2 regions of the Neomicrococcus lactis genome follow, and region 1 is predicted to be linked to the other one. Evidence: predicted binding sites of a transcription regulator. Region 1 holds the regulator's gene; the other holds the start of a gene.
The links. Region 1 encodes LexA, which represses DNA repair genes until DNA is damaged. Its sites were predicted from a motif close to TCGAACANNTGTTCGA; they were not measured.
Positions count from the first base shown of each region.

Region 2: a site for LexA is predicted at 8,802-8,817, ahead of BKA12_RS08995 (HNH endonuclease signature motif containing protein). Genes of this name have one in related genera too.

Region 1 covers NZ_JACHBL010000001.1:1,204,144-1,215,446, reverse strand. The annotation lists gene hflX (GTPase HflX) at 1-1,233, shown strand, start outside; gene BKA12_RS05505 (ATP-dependent DNA helicase) at 1,230-3,257, shown strand; gene lexA (transcriptional repressor LexA) at 3,314-4,069, opposite strand; gene BKA12_RS05495 (LysM peptidoglycan-binding domain-containing protein) at 4,366-4,773, shown strand; gene BKA12_RS05490 (histidinol-phosphate transaminase) at 4,938-6,038, shown strand; gene hisB (imidazoleglycerol-phosphate dehydratase HisB) at 6,188-6,808, shown strand; gene hisH (imidazole glycerol phosphate synthase subunit HisH) at 6,810-7,448, shown strand; gene BKA12_RS05475 (hypothetical protein) at 7,448-7,603, shown strand; gene priA (bifunctional 1-(5-phosphoribosyl)-5-((5-phosphoribosylamino)methylideneamino)imidazole-4-carboxamide isomerase/phosphoribosylanthranilate isomerase PriA) at 7,697-8,431, shown strand; gene BKA12_RS05465 (SseB family protein) at 8,514-9,557, shown strand; gene BKA12_RS05460 (MFS transporter) at 9,657-11,024, shown strand; gene BKA12_RS05455 (DUF1844 domain-containing protein) at 11,097-11,303, opposite strand, start outside.
Region 2 covers NZ_JACHBL010000001.1:1,986,123-1,997,425, forward strand. The annotation lists gene BKA12_RS08950 (NlpC/P60 family protein) at 1-674, shown strand, start outside; gene BKA12_RS08955 (universal stress protein) at 696-1,679, opposite strand; gene BKA12_RS08960 (NCS2 family permease) at 1,838-3,319, shown strand; gene BKA12_RS08965 (RNA-binding S4 domain-containing protein) at 3,334-3,702, shown strand; gene BKA12_RS08970 (hypothetical protein) at 3,699-3,950, opposite strand; gene BKA12_RS08975 (MFS transporter) at 4,070-5,425, opposite strand; gene BKA12_RS08980 (LysR family transcriptional regulator) at 5,617-6,585, shown strand; gene BKA12_RS08985 (SulP family inorganic anion transporter) at 6,695-8,338, opposite strand; gene BKA12_RS08990 (ArsR/SmtB family transcription factor) at 8,339-8,716, opposite strand; gene BKA12_RS08995 (HNH endonuclease signature motif containing protein) at 8,936-10,450, shown strand; gene BKA12_RS09000 (thiamine-binding protein) at 10,769-11,080, opposite strand; gene BKA12_RS09005 (amino acid permease) at 11,230-11,303, shown strand, end outside.

The DNA of each region.
Region 1 (11,303 bases):
AACTCGTTGCGCGAACTTGCGGCGCTGGCTGAAACGGCTGGCTCCGAGGTGCTCGACGGCGTGCTCCAGCGTCGAATGAAGCCAGATCCAAGCACGTTCATTGGTTCGGGCAAGGCTCAAGAGCTGCGCGAAATCGTGGCAGCCGAAGGCGCCGACACAGTGATCGTGGATTCGGAGCTGGCACCGTCCCAGCGACGCAGCTTGGAAGACATCGTCAAAGTGAAGGTCATTGACCGCACCGCGCTGATCCTGGATATCTTCGCCCAGCACGCTAAGAGTCGTGAAGGTCGAGCTCAAGTTGAGCTCGCACAGCTGGAATACCTCTTGCCACGTCTTCGTGGTTGGGGTGACTCCATGTCTCGTCAGGCTGGTGGCCGAGTAGGTGCTGCCGGCGGCGGCATCGGCTCACGTGGTCCTGGTGAAACCAAGATCGAGCTCGATCGCCGTCGTATTCGAACCCGCATGGCGAAGCTGCGCCGCGAAATTGCTGGCATGAAGCCTGCTCGCGAAGCCAAGCGTGCCAACCGTAAGCGAAACGACGTACCGTCAGTGGCGATCGCTGGATACACTAACGCCGGAAAGTCATCGGTGCTCAACCGCTTGACCAACGCTGGCGTGTTGGTGGAGAACGCGCTTTTTGCCACCCTGGATCCCACGGTGCGTCGGACGCAGACCGAAGACGGCATCGAGTACACGCTGACGGACACCGTCGGTTTCGTGCGTTCGTTGCCCACCCAGCTCGTGGAAGCTTTCCGGTCTACCCTCGAGGAAATCGGCGACGCGGACCTGATTCTGCACGTCGTGGACGGATCCCACCCGGATCCTGAAGGACAGATTCGGGCTGTGCGTGAGGTTCTTCGGGACATTGACGCGCAGAACATCCCTGAGATTATCGTGCTCAACAAGGCTGATGCCGCGGATCCATACGTGCTGGAACGCATCAAGAACCACGAGCCACGAACCATCGTGGTCTCTGCCCGCACGGGTTATGGCATCGACGAGCTGCTTCAGGTGGTTTCCGAGTCCATCCCGCGCCCTGGTGTGGAACTGGATTTGGTGATTCCTTACGATCGCGGAGATCTGGTCAGCAAGCTGCACTCGCAGTCCGCTGAGATTCTCTCGACGGAGCATTTGGCTGAAGGCACGCACATGAAGGTCAAGGTTCGTGAGGACCTGGCTGCGGATCTCGAGCAGTTTGTGGTGCCGCATGAATCGGGTGGCGCGCAGGCATGAATGAAGAGGAGCTGAACGGCGCTGAGCGCGTCGATGAATTGTTGAAGACTGCTGTCTCCAAAATGGGCGGTCAAGAACGTCCCGGCCAGCATGAGATGGCCCGCAAAGTGATTGAGTCCTTTGAACAAGGCGGTCACTTGCTGGTCCAGGCTGGAACGGGAACCGGAAAGTCTTTGGGGTACCTCGTGCCCTCGATTTATCACTCGCTCACCGCCGAGAAGCCCATTATCATTTCCACGGCAACGTTGGCGCTCCAAAGCCAGATTGTTGGTCGTGACTTGCCGCGGTTGCTTAAGCACTTGGAACCCGATCTTCCCCGCGAAGTAGACGCCGTGCTGCTCAAGGGCCGCTCCAACTACGTGTGCCAGCACAAGCTCGAAGGCGGTTATCCGGAAGAACCGGGCGACGCTTTGTTCGAGTGGGTGGACGGTGGCGCAGCCGCGCCTCATCAGGCGGCCTCACCCACCAGCCAGCTGGGTCAGGAAATTGTGCGCTTGCGAGAGTGGGCTGAGAACACGGACACCGGCGATCGCGACGAACTGATTCCGGGCGTCTCGGACAGGGCCTGGCGGCAAGTGTCGGTGAGCGCTCTTGAATGCCTCGGCGCGCAAAAGTGTCCAGTCGCCGAAGCCTGCTTCAGTGAAGTTGCACGTAAGAAGGCAGCTGAAGCGGACATCGTGGTGACCAACCACGCGTTGCTCGCGATCTCCGCTTTCGAAGGTCTGGCGGTCCTTCCCGAATTCGACACCGTCGTGATCGACGAAGCCCATGAGCTGCAGGACCGCGTCACCAACTCGGTGACCAAGCCACTGTCTGTCGCCACGATCGCCGCTGCCGCGAGTGCAGCCCGCAAGCACGCGAAGGTCATCGTGGAACCCTTGGAGCGCGCGAATCGTGCGTTTGAAGCTTCGGTCTCCAACGTCTCGGACGGCTTGCTGATTCGTGGCGTCACGGACGAGCAACGCGAAGCGCTCACGATGGTTCGTGAAGCCGCTCGCGTGGTCGCCTCGGATATCAAGATCGACGCGAACGCTGCGGATGGCGCCATGCAAATGGCAAAGTCGCAGGTCCTGTATGTCATTGAGCAAGCGGAACGCTTGTTGGAAGCGTCCCCACAGTACGACGTCGTCTGGGCGGCTCGTCCGCGCGAGTTTGTGCCCGGTAGTGGGTATCAGACCGCAGCGGAAGATTCGCCGGGGGTTCTGTACGTTGCCCCGCTGTCTGTTGGTATTCAGTTGCGCGAAGGACTGTTTGAGGACCGCACGGTGGTCCTCACCAGCGCGACTCTAGCGATCGGCGCTGCGTTCGATAACGCTGCCGGGAGCTTGGGGTTGCGAGGCGAGGGTGCGCCGTCGTGGTCTGGAATCGACGTGGGAAGCCCGTTCGACTACGCAAAACAAGGCGTCTTGTATGTCGCGAAGCATCTCGATGCGCCGACGCGCGATGTGAATCCGCGGACCTACGACGAAATCGAGCGCCTCATCAACGCCTCTGAGGGTGGAACGTTGGCGCTGTTCTCCTCGCGCCGCGCCGCCGACGAAGCCGCGGCCGAACTACGCAAGCGCGTGGACTACAAAATCTTGTGCCAAGGCGAATCAAGCATGAAAGCCCTTGTCGAAGAGTTCTCGGAGAACGAAGCGACGTGTCTTTTCGGCACCATGTCCTTGTGGCAAGGCGTTGACGTTCCGGGAACCTCATGCCGTTTAGTGATCATCGACCGCATTCCGTTCCCTCGACCTGACGAGCCGCTGATCAAGGCCCGTTCGCAAGATGTGGACCGTCGCGGTGGCAGCGGATTCATGGACGTCTCCGTCTCTAGCGCGGCCATCAAACTTGCGCAGGGCGCAGGACGACTCATCCGTTCATCTCACGATCGGGGAGTGGTGGCGATTTTGGACTCACGGTTGGTGAGTCGGCGCTATGGCGGCTTCATCAAGGCATCGCTTCCACCGATGTGGTCAACGACGGATCCGGATGTAGTGACCGGAGTGCTTAAACGACTAGCGGCTGCCGCTAAGAACTAGAAACTAGAACTTAGCAACAGCCGCTGTCCTCAGAGACAGAACTTTGGGGAAGAAGACTAGAGCGCTCGGAGAACTGACACGACGCGACCCATGATGGTGGCGTGATCGCCCAGGATCGGTTCGTAGTTGGTGTTTTGGGGCAAGAGCCAAGTGTGACCGTCGCGCTGGCGGAAGGTCTTGACGGTGGCTTCATCGTCCAGCAATGCAGCCACGATGTCGCCGTTGTTCGCCGAATTCTGGCGACGCACTACAACCCAGTCGCCGTCAGCGATAGCTGCGTCCACCATCGAGTCGCCAGCGACCTTCAGCATGAAAAGTTCGCCTTGGCCGGTCAGAGTGCGTGGCAAGAGCATGGTGTCTTCCACGGACTGCTCGGCAAGAATCGGGCCACCTGCCGCAATGCGGCCAACGAGGGGAACCTCAACCAGGTTGTCCTGAGCCAAAGCGGCAAGCTTCTCTTCGGCAGCAGACAGCGGGGCTGACGTCTCAGCGACGGGCGCTTCCTTGGCGAGAGCCTTTTGCTCAGCCGCCCACTTCTTGGCTTCAGCCTTATCGATTAGCAGCTCAATGGCACGGGGGCGGTTCGGGTCGCGGCGGAGCACTCCACGCTCTTCGAGCTGTGCCAACTGATACGTGACACTCGAAAGAGATGCGAGTCCGGAGGCGTCTCCGATTTCTCGCATGGTGGGCGGGTAGCTCTTTTCTTCCATGAGCCGATGAATGACATCAATGATCTGAAGCTGTCGGCTGGATAGGCCAGGAAAGTGCGCGTTGGCGCGCTCCTGGATCTTGGTCATGGTCCGTCGTGTCATGTTCTGGTCCCGTCTCTTTATCGCCAAACAACTCTTCGAATCCCGGCGAATATCCCCTTGAGATGCTGCTGATCTCTCATCCTCAGTTCTAAGTGTCAGAGCTGATCAGGACACTAGTTCTATCGGATTTCGTAAGACCAACCCTACGGCATCTGAAGGTAGCTATAAAAGATTTGTTCGAGCGTGTCTCGACATTCTTCGAAGATACGTGCTACAAATATACGAAGAAGTTCGAACCAGTCTTCGACACAAGGTCATCACTCGCCAAAGTGTTCGAAGGGATGAAAGGAAGAACAATGACTATCGCCGCAATTTCGTCTCCATTCCAGGTGACCGCTAGCCGTTCGTCATTCGCAGGATCTTCGAATGCCCGTCGCGCTCCTCGCGCATCCCAGCGGCACTTGCACCTCACGCGTCGTGGCCGTCTCGTCTTGATCGGCCTTCCGCTCATGCTGTTGGCTGCGGCTGTTCTGACCTTCGTTGGAATGTTCACCACGCCCGTCTTCGCAGGAACGGACGCTCCTTCGACGGTCGAGGCCGTCAAGGTGACTGTCATGGAAGGTGACTCCATGTGGAGCATCGCCAAGTCCGTATCTCCTAATCAGGATCCACGCACCACGATCGAGCAGATTCAAGAACTGAACTCCATCGACGGCAAGCACCTCAAGGCCGGCCAAGAGATTTTTGTTCCTGTTCACCCATAACGATTTCACCCATCAGGATCTAGCGATTTAGTCCAGGCGCAGGCAGCTTCGCGGCTGGACTGACGCTATTAGCGACTGAAATCACGGGCTGGAAGTCCAGATATGACGTCTTCCAATTCCGGCGTACCAAGACCGTTGCCTAGAATTGACGGGTGAGTCAGCCGATGGATCCTTTTGCCCAACTTCCTCTTCGCGACAATTTGCGAGGCCTTAAGCCGTATGGCGCGCCTCAGCTTGATGTCGTCAACATGCTGAACGTCAACGAAAATACTCATCCGCTTCCGGACGTTGTTCGTGACACGATTGCCGCCGACGTTCGCGAGGCCGCAGCCGGACTCAACCGTTACCCGGACCGCGAGTTCACCGAACTGCGCGAACGTCTTGCCCAGTATTTGGGCCACAATCTCACTGCAGCCGACATCTGGGCTGGCAACGGATCCAACGAGGTCCTGCAACACATTCTCCAAGCATTTGGTGGCCCGGGCCGTAGTGCCATGGGTTTCCCTCCCACCTACTCGATGTACCCGCTGTTGGCAGCCGGAACGGACACCGAGTACATCAAAGGTTTCCGCGCTGACGATTTCGAGCTCACCGCCGAATCTGCCGCGGCCCAGGTTACTGAGGCTCAGCCCAACGTGGTGTTCCTGTGCTCCCCGAACAACCCGACAGGAACCGCCCTGGGACTCGACGTCATTGAGGCTGTCTACGAGGCCGGAGCCGCCTCGAACGCCATGGTGATTGTTGATGAGGCCTACGCTGAGTTCTCTCAGGTGGGCACGCAGTCGGCGCTCACTTTGCTCGAAGGTCGCGAACGATTGATCGTTTCCCGCACCATGAGTAAGGCTTTCGCTTTGGCCGGCGCACGCCTCGGCTACATGGCAGCTGCTCCAGCCGTCGCCGACGCAATGCGCTTGGTTCGCTTGCCGTATCACCTCTCTGCTGTCACTCAGGCGACCGCCAACGCAGCCCTCAAGCACGTTGATGCTCTCTTGGCGAACGTCGAAGACATCAAGATGCAGCGTGACCGAATCGTTGATGAGCTCAAGCGCATGGGGCTGCACCCGGCATCGAGTGATTCAAACTTCGTCTTCTTCGGAGGCCTTGAAGATCCAGCCCACGTGTGGCAAGAGCTTCTGAACCGTGGAGTCTTAATTCGCGATGTGGGCATTCCCGGCCATCTTCGCGTTACGGCCGGTACGGAAGCGGAAACCACCGCGTTCTTGACCAGCCTCGAAGAGATCTTGAACGAGTCAGCCAAGAGCTAGCCCCGGCTAGGCAACTCTCCGTTTTTGCGAGAACTAGACGGCGCAACTGAGATAGAAGAGGCGCCGATAGAATAGCCATAGCTGTCGACGCCAGAAGTATTAGAGCGCGAGAACCATCGGTCGCCAGACCGAACCAACCAAAGGAATCCATGTCTGCCGAATTGTTGAGTGGCCGCAGCGCCCGTATGGAACGCACCACGAGCGAATCCAGCGTCGTCGTTGAGTTGAACCTTGATGGCACCGGACAGTCCAACATCGATACGTCCGTGCCTTTCTACGACCACATGCTCACGGCGCTCTCGAAGCATTCCCTGATTGACCTCACGGTCAAGGCGACTGGCGACACTCACATCGACGTTCACCACACGGTAGAAGACATTGCCATCACGCTGGGCGAGGTCTTGAAGTCGGCACTGGGCAACAAGGCCGGTATCCGTCGCTTCGGTGAAGCAACGGTTCCTTTGGATGAGGCGCTGGCCAACGCCGTCGTGGATATTTCGGGACGTCCATTCATTGTTCACTCGGGAGAGCCTGCTGGCCAGGAATACCACCTCATCGGCGGACACTTCACCGGATCGCTGACCCGTCACATTTTTGAATCGATCGCTTTGCACGCTGGCATTTGCATGCACATCACCGTGATCGCCGGCCGCGACCCGCACCACATCGTGGAGGCTCAGTTCAAGGCATTTGCTCGCGCATTGCGTCAGGCCGCTGAGTTGGATCCACGCATTGGCAACGCCATTCCGTCCACGAAGGGTGCGCTCTAAGATGTCCAAGCCAACGGTGACCGTTCTTGATTACGGTTCCGGAAATGTGCGCTCTGCCGTCCGCGCGCTCGAGCACGTCGGCGCCGAGGTCAAGCTCAGCCGCGATGCCGATGATGTCCTCAACGCTCAGGGACTCTTGGTTCCCGGCGTGGGCGCGTTCGCAGCCGTCATGGATGCTCTCAAGAGCGTTGGTGCGCTGAAGTGGATTGGTCGCCGCGTTGCCGGCAACCGTCCCGTGATGGGCATCTGCGTGGGACACCAGATCTTGTTCGAAGAAGGCGTGGAGCACGGCGTTCGAACGCCAGGTATGGGGGAGTGGCCGGGAACGGTTGAACTTCTCAAGGCAGACGTTGTCCCTCATATGGGGTGGAACACCGTCGAGCCTCCGGCCGACTCTCAGCTCTTCAAGGGCGTCGAAAACGAGCGCTTCTACTTCGTCCACTCGTACGCGGTGCAGGAATGGAACTTCTCTGTTGCTCAGCCACGCATGAAGCCGCCGGCTGTCACGTGGTCTCAGCACGGAGAGAGCCGATTCATCGCTGGTGTTGAAAACGGCCCTCTGAGCGCTGTGCAGTTCCACCCTGAGAAGTCGGGCGACGCCGGAGCTCAACTCCTGAAGAACTGGCTGGAGACGCTCTAATGTGGTCAATCGTTCTCATGGCTCTGGGTGGAATTCTCCTCGGTGGAGCGTGGTCGCTGAAACAGCAAAAGGCTCACATCTCCTGGATCATCACCGCCGTCGTACTGGCTATCGCAGCGCTTGCCGCAGCGTGGGCACTGACCTACACCACCTGATTACCAACAGACCTTAGAAGCAGAACCGGGTATTCCCGGGAGAAGTCGCCGAACATTTGAGTGCTCGGCGGCATCGGATAGAACGGAAGAACTATGAATACCTCGATTCTTGAATTGCTCCCCGCCGTTGACGTCGCGGACGGACAAGCCGTACGCCTTGTACAGGGCGAAGCTGGCAGCGAGACCGGTTACGGCGATCCGCTGGAAGCTGCCATGGCTTGGCAGAACGACGGCGCCGAGTGGGTTCACTTGGTTGACTTGGATGCCGCTTTTGGTCGCGGAAACAACACTGAGATCTTGCGTCGCGTGGCTGACCAGCTGGACATCAAGGTGGAGCTCTCCGGCGGTATTCGCGATGACGAGTCTTTGGACCGCGCTCTCGAGTTCGGTGCGGAGCGCGTGAACTTGGGTACGGCAGCTCTCGAAAACCCAGAGTGGACTGCTCGCGCCATCGAGCGTTACGGCGACAAGATCGCTGTGGGCCTCGACGTTCGCGGAACCACGCTTTCCGCTCGCGGCTGGACCAAGGAAGGCGGCGACCTCTGGGACGTGCTGCAGCGTCTCGAAGATGCAGGCTGCGCTCGCTACGTGGTCACGGACGTCACCAAGGACGGAACGCTCCGCGGACCCAACGTTGAACTCTTGAAGCAGATGACCGAACGCACCAACAAGCCAATCGTGGCTTCCGGCGGCATCTCCAGCCTCGATGACCTTCGCGTGCTGCGCGAACTCGTTCCACTCGGTGTCGAAGGCGCGATCGTGGGCAAGGCGCTTTACGCCGGCCGCTTCACGCTTCCCGAGGCTCTCGACGTCGCTGGCCGTCGCTAATTCCGCTAGCGGCGGCTAACTTGGCTGGCCGCTAGCACTTCCCGCCACTGGCACTCGCTTCACCGTCGCTACGAAAGCCGCAATGTCGCACCAATCATCAGCTGATCAGCACGCTGACCACAACGCTGACCGCACCGACGGCCACAACTCAGGCCACGGTCATCATCACGGCCATGACCATGCCGAAGGGCACAGTCATAACCAGAGTCATGCCCACGGTCAGAACGGCGAGGGCGCGCAGCGTCACCTCCCGGGCCACATTGCGGCTGCTCTTGCGAAGGCTGGTCAGTTTACCGACTCTGCTGGTGTGCCATGGGCGGGTCGAGATCTCTCAGACAGCGCGGATCCGCAGCACCAGTTCGAAAATGACAACGGCCTCGCCAATCAGCAGCTCGCGGAAGCGATCGCCAACCTTGAAGGCGGTGAGCCGCCGTTCAGCATTGAGGGCGTTGCCGCCGCTGAAAAGAAGGTCATTGAAGCGCTCGCACGTGCACGAGTCTTTGTTCCCGTGGTCGCTCAACTCGCTGAAGGCGGCCTCGGCGAACACGGCTTTGCCGAAGACAAGCAAGCCGATATGGCTCTGGTCTGGCTGAATGCTCCGGACGGCCGCAAAGCGCTTCCGATTTTCTCCGAGGTCGCAAAGCTCACGCAGTGGCACCCGGAGGCACGTCCCGTGGCGGTGTATGCGGCGCGTGCAGCCCTGAGTGCTGTCGCGGAAGAAGCGCAATTGTTGGTGCTTGACCCCGCGAGTGAAGCAACGTTCGTAGTCCGCCGACCAGCCATGTGGGCACTTGCCCAGCAGCAGGACTGGACGCCGAGCTACGCGGACACCCAGCTACAGAAAACGCTCCAAGATCTGGCACAGGGCGAGCCTCTTGTGGAGGGATTAGAGTTGTCTCCGGGGCGCGGAGTGACCTCTCAAGACCGGGCTGGCAAGGTGCTTCTCGGTGGCGGTCCGGGCCCAGAAGTGATGGTCACAGTTCACGTCATGGATGGAATCACCGCGGAGCAGGCTCAGCTTGTTGCGCAATCGGTCGCTCGGAAACTTGGTGAGAAACAAGACTTCGCACTCGCCGTGGATACCGTGGAGCTCAGCTTGGCTCGCGGCACCTCTTCGCATCTCTAAGCTTCCCGCAGCGTTATTCACTAGCAATCCGTCCTCGTTCACACCCTGATCAAGGAAGATCGAACCCCAATATCCTGGGGAGAAATGTGGAGTCGTTCGTTGAATTTCGAGCGCTATAAAGAAGTCCTCGCCATCCCCGGCGTTCCATTGCTGTTGTTCGTGGGTCTCATTGCACGCTTCCCACACGCGGCCGCCGGCGTCATGCTCACGCTGCATGTCGCGCAGACGCTCGGCATGGACTGGGCGAGTGCTGGACTGGCCGGTGCCATCTTTACGATCGGCATCGCAATCGGCTCCCCATGGCGCGGCCGCTCGATCGACATGAAGGGACTGCGCAAAGCGCTCATCCCGTCCATCATTTCTGAAGTCACCGTGTGGAGCATCGCCCCGCACGTCAGCTTCCAGTGGCTCTTGCTTTTGGTCTTCGTAGGCGGCGTCTTTGCCCTGCCGGTCTTCTCCGTCATGCGCCAAGCGCTCAGCATCATGGCGCGCGGTCACAAGCGCCGCTCCGCCTACGCGTTGGACGCGATCGTCACCGAAATTGTCTTCATGACCGGCCCCGGAGTCGCCGCACTCGTGGCCACCATGATCTCCAGTGTGGTGGGCCTGACGGCAATCGGTATCGCCAGCTCGCTCGCTGGCGTGGTTCTCATGATCGCCAATCCGCCGATGCGCTCCGGTGACGGAACCTTCCCAGAGGATGACACCGCGGATCAGGGCGCCTTCAACGAGGTCACGGCATCCACCACGATGGGCGGTGCAGCCACCGCTAGCGCCGATGTTTCTGACGAAGTCGCAGCGGTCACGGGCACCATCCCCGTGCAACGCCCACTCTCTCCACGGCAGCGCCGCTTGCAGAAGATGCGGCATCGAGTGCGTCGCCAAGTCGGTAGCAAGGTGACGTCGCAGTTTGGTTGGGTGACGCCTGCCGTCCTGGGACTTTTGGTCATTTCCGCCGCCGCGGGACTGCTCTTCGCAGGTTCCGACGTGGACATCGTAGCCGTCAGTGGTGCAGCGAATCAGTCGTCCCAGCTGTGGATCGTGTTCGTCTTTTGGTCCGGCGCTTCCCTCATTGGTGGCCTGATCTATGGGGCACAGTCGCGGCGCATCAACCCCGTGTGGTTGCTGTTGGCGATGGCCGCTTTCACTATTCCCGCGCTGATGGCCGATAACGTCTGGCAGCTCGGGTTGCTCCTCATTTTGCCCGGCTTGGTGTGCGCACCACTGTTGTCTTCGGCCTCTGAGAAGCTCGCGGACATCGTGGACGAAGAACGTCGGGGCGAGGCCATGGGCTGGTACGGCTCGGCCATGACGGCAGGTTCAGCGATCGGTGCTCCAGGCGCTGGCATCTTCATCGATACTTTGGGTCCCGGTCACGGATTCATGGCGGTAGGCGTCGCGGGCGTCATTCTTGCGTTGGTTGCCATTTTTGCCGGTAAAGCACGACGCCGCCGGCTCGCTTCGTGAGCGAAACCGACGGCGTCGAGGGCTATCAGAAATAAGAGACTAACGAGCGCGATAGCTCGTTAGGGAAATCAGTTAGTTGACAGGACCGGTGAACTTTTCGCCGGGACCCTTGCCTGGCTCATCAGGGATGATCGAGGCTTCGCGGAAGGCGAGCTGCAGCGTGCGCAGGCCATCGCGCAATGGACGTGCGTGCTGGTTTCCAACTTCAGGAGCGCCAGCGGTAATCAGGCCAGCGAGGGCGGTGATGAGCTTGCGAGCCTCGTCGAGGTCCTTGAGCTC
Region 2 (11,303 bases), 780 kb from region 1:
TTCCGTCCGACCCGGCTGAGCCTACGCGCCCGACTCAAGCTGCGTCGTCGTCCTCGGCGCAAACTCCGCCAGCGCCAACTCAAGCTCCGGAGCCAACCCGGGCACCAGCGCCTACCGTCACGCCTCAACCGACTCGTGCGGCTACGCCGACCCCAACTCCAACCCGAACGGCTAGCCCAACGCCGACGCGCACTGCGACGCCGACTCCAACACCTACGCGGACCGCTACGCCAACTCCGTCTCCAACCCGAACAGCAATTCCAAAGCCGGCACCTGCACCAGCGCCGACGACCGGCTCCAAGGAAGCGGCGATTGCCTGGGCGATCGCGACGGCGAATAACAATTCAATTGGTTACAGCTACGGCGCCAACGGGCCTAACTACTACGACTGCTCGTCCTTCGCGAAGACGGCGTTCGCGCTATCCGGCGTGACGCTGCCGCGCACTTCGTCGAGCCAGTACTTCAATGCACCTACCAAAGTGCCACTTACCCAGCTGCGCCGCGGTGACTTGGTGTTCTGGAGCTCCAACGGTGGCGCGTCCATGTATCACGTTGCCATCTACCTAGGCGACGGCATGATTGTGCACGCGCGGAACCCGCAAATGGGTATATCCGTCACGCCGCTGAATTACGGCGGCATGTACAACGTGTACCCGTACGCGGGGCGCTACTAATTCGCTATTGAAGCCCTTTGCCTAGCTGAAGTTCTTTCGTTCTTCTAGGCGTGGATCTTCTCCGTCTGGAATGACCATGACGGGACCTTGTGCGTGGAAGAGCACGCCTTGGCTCGTGGAGCCGAGGAGCATGCCCGTGAATCCGCCGCGGCCGCGGGAGCCGGTAACCAGCAACTTGGCGGTGCGGGATTCATCGATGAGCACCTCAACTGGCGCGCCCTCAATGACATCGGACTCGAACTTGAGGTCCGGGTAGTAGCTCTTGAGCCAGCGTTCGCCGGCGCTCAGCTGCTCGCGCACTTCGCGGAAGACAGCTTCTTGATCCACCGTGGCTGGCACCCAAGCGAGGGAACCGCCGAGTGGAGGAATCGCGCAGACCACGCGCAGGGTCGCGTTTTCTGCGAGCGCACGTTCGGCGGCCTTCAAGACGGCAAGGCGTGCACGGTCGGAACCGTCGACGCCCACCACAATGACGTCCTTCGTGTTGGTGCGATCCTTCGCGGTCAGTGGCACAATGATGGTCGGGCACTTGGCGTGGGCCGGGATGGCGGTGGAAACGGAGCCGAGGAGACGGCCCATGAAGCCACCGCGACCGCGACGACCAACCACCATGAGGTCTGCTTCTTCTGCGAAGTCCAAGAGCACGCCCGCGGCGTCTCCCGACTCGACGAAGGTGCGGACGGTCAAGCCGTCGCCTATGAACTGCTTAATGTGGGACGCTGCGTCCTCGACGGTCTCGAGGGCGCTAGCGCGGAAGGCTTCGTCATCCATGCTTGCGTAGCCAGCGTCCATGCTGGAGGCTGCGAAAACGGGGATGCTGTATGCGGTGACGATATTGAGGGGAAGGTCATGGTTCGAAGCTTCTTGAGCCGCGAACTGCAGGGCATTCAGAGACTGCTCTGAACCATCCACGCCAACAGTCACGCCATTGGCCGTTGCTGCGTCTGATGATTCGCCGCGAGCGCGGCCAACATCGGAGTCGTTGGTAGTCGGGATCTCGGTCATGAGTGACTCCTCACTAAGTGGACTATTCGAGATACCTCTATTCAACACCCCCATTCGGCGCCCGGCTAGTGAAAAAGCGAATATTTTTTACACAGCGTAGAAAATGACGATCGCCACACTATTCTTAGGCGAGACCCCTAGCAGATTAAGCTTGAAACATGGACAATCGCACCGCACCTTCGAGGACATCGGCCTCGACCAACACCACGCTCGGAGCCGTGGACCGATACTTCAAGATCTCCGAACGAGGCTCCACCTACAGCCGCGAAATTCGCGGTGGCCTCGCTACCTTCTTCGCCATGAGCTACATCGTGGTCCTCAACCCGTTGGTGCTCTCCGGCGCTGACGGATCCGGCCAGGTTCTGGGCCTCAGCCGCGTCGCCGCCGCTACCGCTTTGGTGGCTGGCATCATGACCATCCTGATGGGCGCTTGGGGTAAGCACCCCTTCGCGATGGCAACGGCTCTTGGCGTCAACGCTTTCTGTGCCATCACGGTGGCAACCAACCCGCAGTTGAGCTGGCAATCCATGATGGGCTTGGTCCTCTTGGCCGGCCTCACCATGTTCGTGCTGGTGCTGACCGGCTTCCGAACCGCCGTCTTCAACGCGGTTCCCGCGTCCCTTAAGACCGCCATTGTGGTGGGCATCGGTATGTTCATCGCCCTCATCGGCTTCGTAAACTCCGGCTTTGTGCGCCGTCTTCCTGACGCCGCAGGCACCACGGTTCCCGTAGGCTTGGGCCACGGCGGCGAGCTCACCGGCTGGCCAACGCTCGTCTTCGTGGTGGGCTTGCTCGTGACCATCGCCCTCATGGTGCGCAACATCAAGGGCGCTATCCTCATCGGCATCGCCGTCGCCACGCTTCTTGCCAACATCCTCGAAGCCGTTTTCAAGATCGGCCCTTCGGTCAGCGCGGACGGCAAGGTCAACCCAGAAGGTTGGTCCTTGGTTGTTCCGCAGCTCAACGGCTGGTCCCTTCCGGACCTTTCCCTCATTGGCCACGTTGACGTCTTCGGCGCCTTTGGCCAGCTCGGCGTGACGGCAGCTGCGCTTCTCGCCTTCGTGATCCTGCTGTCCATCTTCTTCGACGCCATGGGAACCATCGTGGGCTTGGCTAACGAGGCAGGCACCACGGACAAGGACGGAAACGTCCCTAACGTTGACCGCGTCCTCATGGTGGATGCTCTCGGTGCCGTCGCTGGTGGCGCCTCCGGCATCTCCTCGAACCAGGTCTTCGTCGAGTCCGGCGCCGGTATCGGCGAAGGCGCTCGAACGGGCCTCGCTTCGATCGTCACTGGCGTGCTGTTCTTGCTCGCGATGTTCTTGACCCCGCTTATCAACTTGGTTCCGTTTGAAGCGGTTGCACCGGCTCTTGTAGCCGTGGGATTCTTGATGATCTCTCAGGTCACGAAGATCGACTGGTCTGACGTTGGACTGGCTATCCCAGCCTTCCTGACGTTCGTCATGATGCCGTTCACTTACTCGATCGCCAACGGCATCGGCGCTGGCTTCATCGCTTACGTCTTCATCCGCGCCGTACAGGGCCGCGGCAAGGAAATTCACCCGCTCATGTGGGCCGTTGCGGCCGCGTTCGTGCTGTTCTTCGGCATTGGCGTGATCGAGAACGCGCTGCACGTCTAGGCGTTCGTTCATTCATGAGTGATCGCATCGACGCATGGTTGTGGTCGGTCCGCGTCTACAAGACGCGATCGGCCGCAACCGCGGCGTGCCGCGCAGGCCATGTGCGGCTCAATGGGAACCCCGTCAAGGCGGCCCAAACAATCGTCCCCGGAGACACCATTCGCGTCCGTCAATCCGGGTGGGAGCGCACCTTCGAAGTCTTGAAGGTCATCCAAAAGCGCGTGGGCGCAGACGCTGCGCAAAGCGCGTACATCGACCACACTCCTCCGCGTCCCAAGCTCGCCATTCCGCAAGTTCCTGTGCGTGACCGCGGCGCCGGCCGTCCTACTAAGAAGGACCGCCGCGAGATGGACCGCCTCCGCACATCGTGGGTTGAGGACTAATTTCCGCCCTGCGCGAGTGACACCGCGTGGTTGCCCGTTTGCTCCGTATCCATCCGCGAGAGCACGCGCGACGTCCAGCCGGAATACACGAACGCGAAAACCACCCATCCCAGCACAAACGTCACGATGGACAGGTAATGCCTGCTCGCGATCCCATTCGCCGTAGCCGCGACGAACGCGAGCACCAGCGAAACCAGTACGCGCGGCAGGATGCGCTCGGCAAAACCGAGGGAATGTTTGGACGCCATGCTTCCCATTATTGAGCTGACCCCGTACCGGCGAAGGGTAGGCGCGCAACGCAAGCGGCGCCGTCGTACTCAAAAAATCCAGTACGACGACGCCGCTAGAGACGCGCTATTTACTTGCGTTAGGCAGTGACTGCGTCACCTTCACGAGCGGCGCGCTCTTCAGCGTCCACCTCGTGGAGGCTCTTGCCCTTGGTTTCACGCATGGTCAGCGCTGCGATCAAGGTGATGACGCAGGCGGCCAACAAGTACATGTTGATGCCGAAGTAGCCACCAGTGTTCTTGAGGATGGTGGTGGCGATGATCGGTGCGAGCGAGCCAGCGACGATCGAGGTCACCTGGTAGCCCAGCGAGACGCCCGAATAACGCATACGCGTTGGGAACATCTCAGCCATGATGGCAGGCTGACCTGCGTACATGAGGGCGTGGAAGGCCAAACCAATGATGATCGCAAGCAAGATGACGATCGGTTCCTTGGTGTCGAACATCGGGAAAGCGAAGAAGCCCCACGTGGCGCCGAGGACTGCACCGGCGATGTACAGCGGCTTGCGGCCCACCTTGTCAGCGAAGTAGCCGACGATCGGGACGAAGATGAAGTGGCAGACGTGAGCGATCGCGAGGAGACCCAGGATAGCCGCGGTGTCTACCTTGAGGGTGCCCAAGTACACAATCGAGAACGAGACCACGATGTAGTAGAGAATGTTCTCCGCGAAACGAAGACCCATGGCGGTCAAGATGCCGCGAGGGTACTTCTTGATCACTTCGCCAACGCCGTAGGAAATTGACTTGGTCTGCTCAACTTCGGCCTTTGCCTGCTCGAAGATTGGGGCTTCCTGAACGTGCTTACGGATCATGTAACCAACAACAACCACGACGGCGGAAAGCCAGAACGCTACGCGCCAACCCCATGCGAGGAAGGCTTCCTGACTCAACGTCGAGCGCATGATGAACAGGACCACGGTAGCGAGCAAGTTGCCAAGCGGAACGGCGGCCTGCGGCCACGATGACCAGAAGCCACGGCTCTCGTTTGGAGAGTGCTCAGCTACGAGGAGGACAGCGCCGCCCCATTCGCCGCCGAGGGCGAGGCCCTGGATGAAGCGAAGAATGACCAAGAGCGCCGGTGCCCAGTAGCCAATCTGGTGGATGGTTGGCAAGCAGCCCATGAGGACCGTGGCCACACCGATCATGATGATGGTCAGTTGAAGCGTGAACTTACGGCCCAGGCGGTCGCCGATCTGGCCAAAGACAATGCCGCCGAGCGGACGCGCGACGAAGCCAACTGCGTAGGTGACAAAGCCTGCAATGATGCCGTCCAGTGCGTTACCCGTCTGCGGGAAGAACTGGGTGCCAAAAACAAGGGCCGCCGCGGAGGCGTAGAGGAAAAAGTCATACCATTCAACGACGGTGCCAGCCATCGACGCGCTGACGATTCGCTTGAGACCCGTCTGATTGGTGTGGGCGCTCGAAGTTGCGCTCATGGAATCTCCTGAGGTGTAGTGATGAGAATCACAAAAGTGATCACGAAAACTATGCCCTGTATATTTGCGCACGGCAATGAGCAACACTGCACGCGATACCTGCAATTTTGCAGATAGAGTGGTCGGCGTGAAGTGAATTTTGCACATTTTCGTGCTGTTCTTCGTGCTGCTTGAGAGGCGGTGGCATTGCGTTGTCCCCTGTAGATCCGGGTTTTGAGTCCCCTGGCGGCTCTCCCAACGCTGATGACTTGTTGGTGCTGCGCGCCGTCGCGAAGACCGGCTATTTTTCTGAGGCCGCGCACGAATTGGGTTTGAACCACACCACGGTGTCCCGGCGGATCACGGCGCTCGAGAAGTCCTTGGGAGCCCACGTTCTAGTGCGGACCTCGAGCGGCTGGCGGCTCACTGACTTGGGACGCCGGGCCGTGGTGGCCGCGGATTCGGTGGCTTCTGCTGTCTCGGCGTTGACGAGTGAGACGCAAACCAGCCGCGGCATTTCCGGAGTGGTCCGCTTGTCCGCGACGGACGGCATCAGTGCGTACATCATTGCTCCCGCGGTGGCCAAGCTGCGCGAAACTAACCCGGATCTCAACGTAGAGATTGTGGCGACTACGCGCCGTGCTTCCCAAATCCGCACGGGCTTGGACATGGAAATTGTGGTGGGCGAGCCGCAGGTACAGCGGGCCGAAGTGATTGAGCTCGGCGAGTACGAGCTGGGGCTGTTTGCTTCTCGAGAGTGGGTTGCTGCCAATAAGGCGCCGACGTCCTTGGAGGAAGTCTTGCGGTCGCCGCTGGTCTATTTCATTGATTCGATGCTACAAGTGGATGACCTGGATACGCCGCGCAAGATCCTTCCGGGTATGCGGGATTCCGTGACGTCCACGAACGTTTTTGTGCACGTGTATGCCACGCGGGCCAGTGCGGGTATTGGGTTCTTGCCGGTGTTCATGGCGGCGGAGCATGCTGATTTGGTGCGGCTGCTGCCCTCGACTCGGCAGCGGCTGACGTATTGGCTGGTAGTGCGGCCTGAGAATCTGCAGCAGCCTGCCGTGGCGGCCGTGGTTCGCGCCATTCGTGATGCAGTCAGTTTGGCGCAACCGTTCTTGGTGGGCGAAGGGCCGAATCCGTTCTTGGGGGCGCCTTCCGAGGGCCTCTCCTAGCTGGGCCAATCGCCTAACCGGGGCATCGTCGTCGCAATCAAGGAAGGACGCCGCGAGCGTTGGCTCGAAGCGTCCTTCGTTGTCTTTATGTGGGATTGCTGAACTAGGCCTAGGCGATCTTGGCGATTTCCCGGCAAATGTGGCTGCGTGCGTGCACGATTGCCGCATCGAGGTCGGCTACCAAGTGGTTTTCGTGCCGCAGGGCCGAGATCACGCCGATGCGAGTGAACAGCTCAAGGTGTTGCTCGCGCAGGCCCTTGATGATCACGGTGATTCCGCGCGCTTCGAGTCGCTGCACAATTTCTACGAGGCTGTTGGCGCCGGTGGCGTCCACGGTGTCGAGGCGGGACAAGCGCAGGATCACCACGGAAACGTCCTTGGTCTTCACGATCTCGTCCAGAACGCGGTCAGCACTACCAAAGAAGAGCGGTCCGTCGATCACGATCAGCGCGATGCGTTCGTCGCCAGGCTCGGCGTCGCCGGGAAGATGATCTTCGCGGTGCACGCCGGCCGCCGAAGCATAGCTGCGGATAGCGAAGACGCCCGCGAGCAGCATGCCCACGACGACGGCAACGATGAGGTCAAAGGAGACCGTCACGATCGCCGTGACGACGAAGGCGAGGGCGTCCGCGCGAGTGGAACGCAGAATGGAACCTGCGATCGCGACGTTCACCATGCGAGCGGCCGTGACCATGAGGACGCCAGAGAGGGCGGCCAGCGGGATGAATCCCACCGGCTGAGCAAACAGCGTGACAATCAGCAACAGGACTACCGCGTGGAACACTGCGGCAACGCGGGTGCGTCCGCCGCTTCTTACGTTCACTGCGGTGCGGGCGATGGCGCCGGTTGCCGGCATGCCACCGAAGAGGCCCGCACCGATTGACGCGAGGCCTTGGCCCACGAGTTCGCGGTCAGGATCGTAAGGTCCAGTGTCCGCCATGGAAGCGGCAACGCGTGCGGACAAGAGTGACTCGATCGCCGCCAGCGCCGCGACGGCAACCGCCGGAACCATCAAAGACTGGGTGAGTTCCCAATTCAGTGCGGGAACGGTCGGCGCGGGGAAGGTGCTGGGGAGGGCGCCGATATTCGCAAGAGGGTTAGGTATGAGGACTGCGAGAAGACTGACCACGATCACAGCAACGAGCGAACCCGGGATCGCCTTGTGCAAGCGCGGAAGGCCCACCATGCAAGCCACCACAATCAGCACGGCGGCCACGGCCCACATGAGGTAGACCGGATCCGCATGAATGAGGCTCAAGAACGCGGACACGGCCACGTTCGTATGACCCGTGAGGTTTCCGCCGGGACCCGTCAGTGCGGGAATCTGCTGCAAGAAGATGATGACGCCAATGCCGAGCGTGAAGCCCTCGATCACCGGCCACGGGATGAAGGAGACGGCCTTACCGAGGCGCAGGAATCCGGCAGCCACCACAATGATGCCGGCCATGAGCGTCACGAGGATTACGGCGGGGACGCCATGCGAGGCAACGATCGGCGCGAGCACCACCACCATGGCCCCGGTGGGTCCGGAGACCTGAACATTGGAACCGCCGAAGACCGCTGCGATGATGCCCGCGACGATCGCGGTAATCAGGCCAGCTTCAGCGCCAGCGCCTGAGGAGATACCGAATCCCAAGGCGAGCGGTAGGGCAACGATGCCCACCGTGATGCCCGCGAGGAGATCGCCGCGCCAGGTGCGCTTGACCAGCGCATAGTCCGACTTTGAGGGGAAGAGAGAAGTTCTCGTATCCATTTAGCTGACCTGGCTTCCGTGCTGGCTGACGGCCGGCAGTTGAGCAACGTGTTCCCGTTGTTCGGACGAATCATCGAGGATCTGCTCGAGCAGTTCTCGTGCAAGCTGCAAAATATTCGCCACTTGCGGGTAGGCGAGGCGGTAGTAGACATGGTTGGCGCGGCGTTGCGACGTCACCAGTTGGTAGCGGCGAATGACCGCAAGATGCTGTGACAAGTGCGACGCCTCAAGCGCCGTGTCAGCCTGCAGTTCAGCGACGGTATGTTCCTCGCCGTCGGCCAGCAGTTCGAGGATTCTGATGCGAAGTGGATGGGACAAACCCTTGAATAGTCCGGCCTTCACTTCGTAAAGCGGACGGGAGTGATCAGTTAGTGACATGATGACTTCATCATATCGCTTTATGGACGGATTCCGTACCTAAATTACGACGGCGGAGCCCTGCTTCTGCACACACTGTGGATAACCGAACATCTCATCTATAACTGTGGGTGAAGGAAAAATACTTATCCACAAATTAGCGTATTTCATGGTGCTTCGTTTGTATCTTCGATAGGATGGAGTTATCGATTCGATCCGGAGCCTACGGGGGCTGATCGCATGACCACCACGCCACTACTCCAACGAATGCTCACCCACTCAGACTCATTGCGGACTGAGTTCGACTCCCTCAGTGACACCCAGCTGACCCGACTCAGCGATGACCAGTGGGCTGATTATGCCGACGCTGTCGAGGCCATATCCCGGTTTCTCACGCGATTTCAGGTTCATGCCGCTGCGGCGTTTGTTCGTGCGGTGCAGGACGCTGAAGCTGCTGGTGTGGGTACGCGATTGCGCACGAAAACCCCCGAAGAGCGTTTGGCTGAGCGGCTTGGCGTGACGAAGTCCGAGATCCGACGACGCGTGGCCCTGGCCGATGCGCTCCTATCCGGCACGGACGAATATGGTCAGGAAGTTGCTCCGAAGTATCCGGCCGTAGCCGAGCTATTCAACAGTGGTGGCACCAGCCTGTCCGTGGCGTCAACCATGATTCGTGAGCTTGATAAGGCTACAGTCCTCGCTAATGCCACACCTGACTCAGATACAGCTCAGGTGCGGCGGGACATGGAAGCAGCCCTCGTCCAGGCCCAGCATCAAGGCGGAGCAGCTCTGGTGACGACCGTGGGTAAGAACTGGTTGAACCGCCTCAACACCAAGAACGTGCAGCCAACCTCGGAACTGGCTAAACAGTTTCAAGGACTCCACCTGATTGGCCGGAAGTACGGGTTGAACCATGGCGAGTTTTATCTTGATGATGAGCAGTGGGCGACCCTCGTCGCGGGCTCCTCGTTCGAAGCGAATCCACGCATCAAGACCACCAATGGCGGCAACGGTGGATCGGGCACGGCATCCGAAACGCTCTTCGACGACGCCGTTTCGAGCCCATCAAACGAAGATGCCGTCGCGAAGGAACTGAAAGACACCCGCACGCGTCCACAGAAGCTTGCCGATGGGCTCATGCGAACCATTCAAGCCGGGCTGTCCACGAACAAGCTGCCACAGAATGGTGGCTTACGTCCGCAGGTCATGGTGACGATCGACTCGGAGACGCTGCAGGGTCGGATTGCTTCGCACAAGACGTTCCAATCACACTCGGCGCAGGTCGGACCGATCGATCCAGGCTTGATTCGACGGATCGCTTGCAACGCGGATCTTTTGCCAATAGTTCTGAATGGTGAAGGACGAGTCCTCGACGTCGGCGCACCGCAAAGACTCTTCACGACGGAGCAGCGGAAGATTCTCTACGCGAGGGATCTTGGGTGTTCGGCACCTGGCTGCACTGTTCCGGCGGATGGTTGCGAAGCCCACCATGTCCAGGAATGGAGTAAAGGCGGACCAACCACCATCGAAAACGGTGTCCTCGTCTGCCACTTCCACCACAAGTTAGTGCATGACACCCCATGGAAGATCGACATGAGTAGAGGTGTGCCCTATTGGGTTCCGCCGAAAGCCGTCGACCCCGATCAGAAACCACGACGCAACTACCACTTCCACCCCGAACTGGTCGGAGCTGACGCCGGCCAAAGCGCAGATACAGGCACGGCTGACGATGAGCCCCGCCACGAATTGAACTAGCCGCATCACCAAGAGATTTGTCCGGAAAACCACAGCAACCGAGGAGTCGTATCCCGCGCACAAGCAACGCTTCCGTGCGCACGAAGAGGGCCGCCGAATGGGGTCCATCCTGCCCGCGACAACAACCCGCACACCGCAACCAGTGTGAGTGCGAAGTTCATGTTGCCTTGAAAACCAAATAGAAGGGCCCAACGCTAAGCAACAGCGTTGGGCCAGAAATCAGACGCCACTAGAGTTCGAATCAGACAATGCTCAGTGGCACTCAACCGCAGCTCGGGCAGAGAGCTGAGTTGCGGCGTCGTAATTCCGTCTGAGGGGTTAGGAATTCTCGCTATCTGCGAGCGCGCGCTCGAGTCGCTCAATCTTGCCGTCGAGTTCCCCGGTGTGGCCGGGGCGGATGTCCGCTTTGAGTACCAGGGAAACGCGGCCGGAGAACTGGCCTACCGCCTCCGTGGCTCGTTTGACGACGTCCATAACCTCGTCCCATTCGCCTTCGATTTCGGTAAACATGCTCGAGGTGCGGTTGGGGAGGCCGGATTCGCGAACAACGCGAACCGCAGCGGCGACGGCATCGTGCACGGAACCGGCGGCATCTGAGGTGCTAGGGGCAACAGAAAAGGCAACAATCATGCCTTCAGCATGGCACTTTCTTGGCGAAAAGTGGCGTACGCGACAACTTAGTGGAAAAATCGCTACGGCTCATGGGACAACCCCAAGAGCACCTATGATTCGCTTATCATCAGTGCTTGCCAAAGACGGCCGGCACGGAAATCGGGCCCATGACTACCCCAACATCCGAAGACCACCTTCAACGGCGCCTCAAGCTTCGCCATATTCGATTCATTGCCCTCGG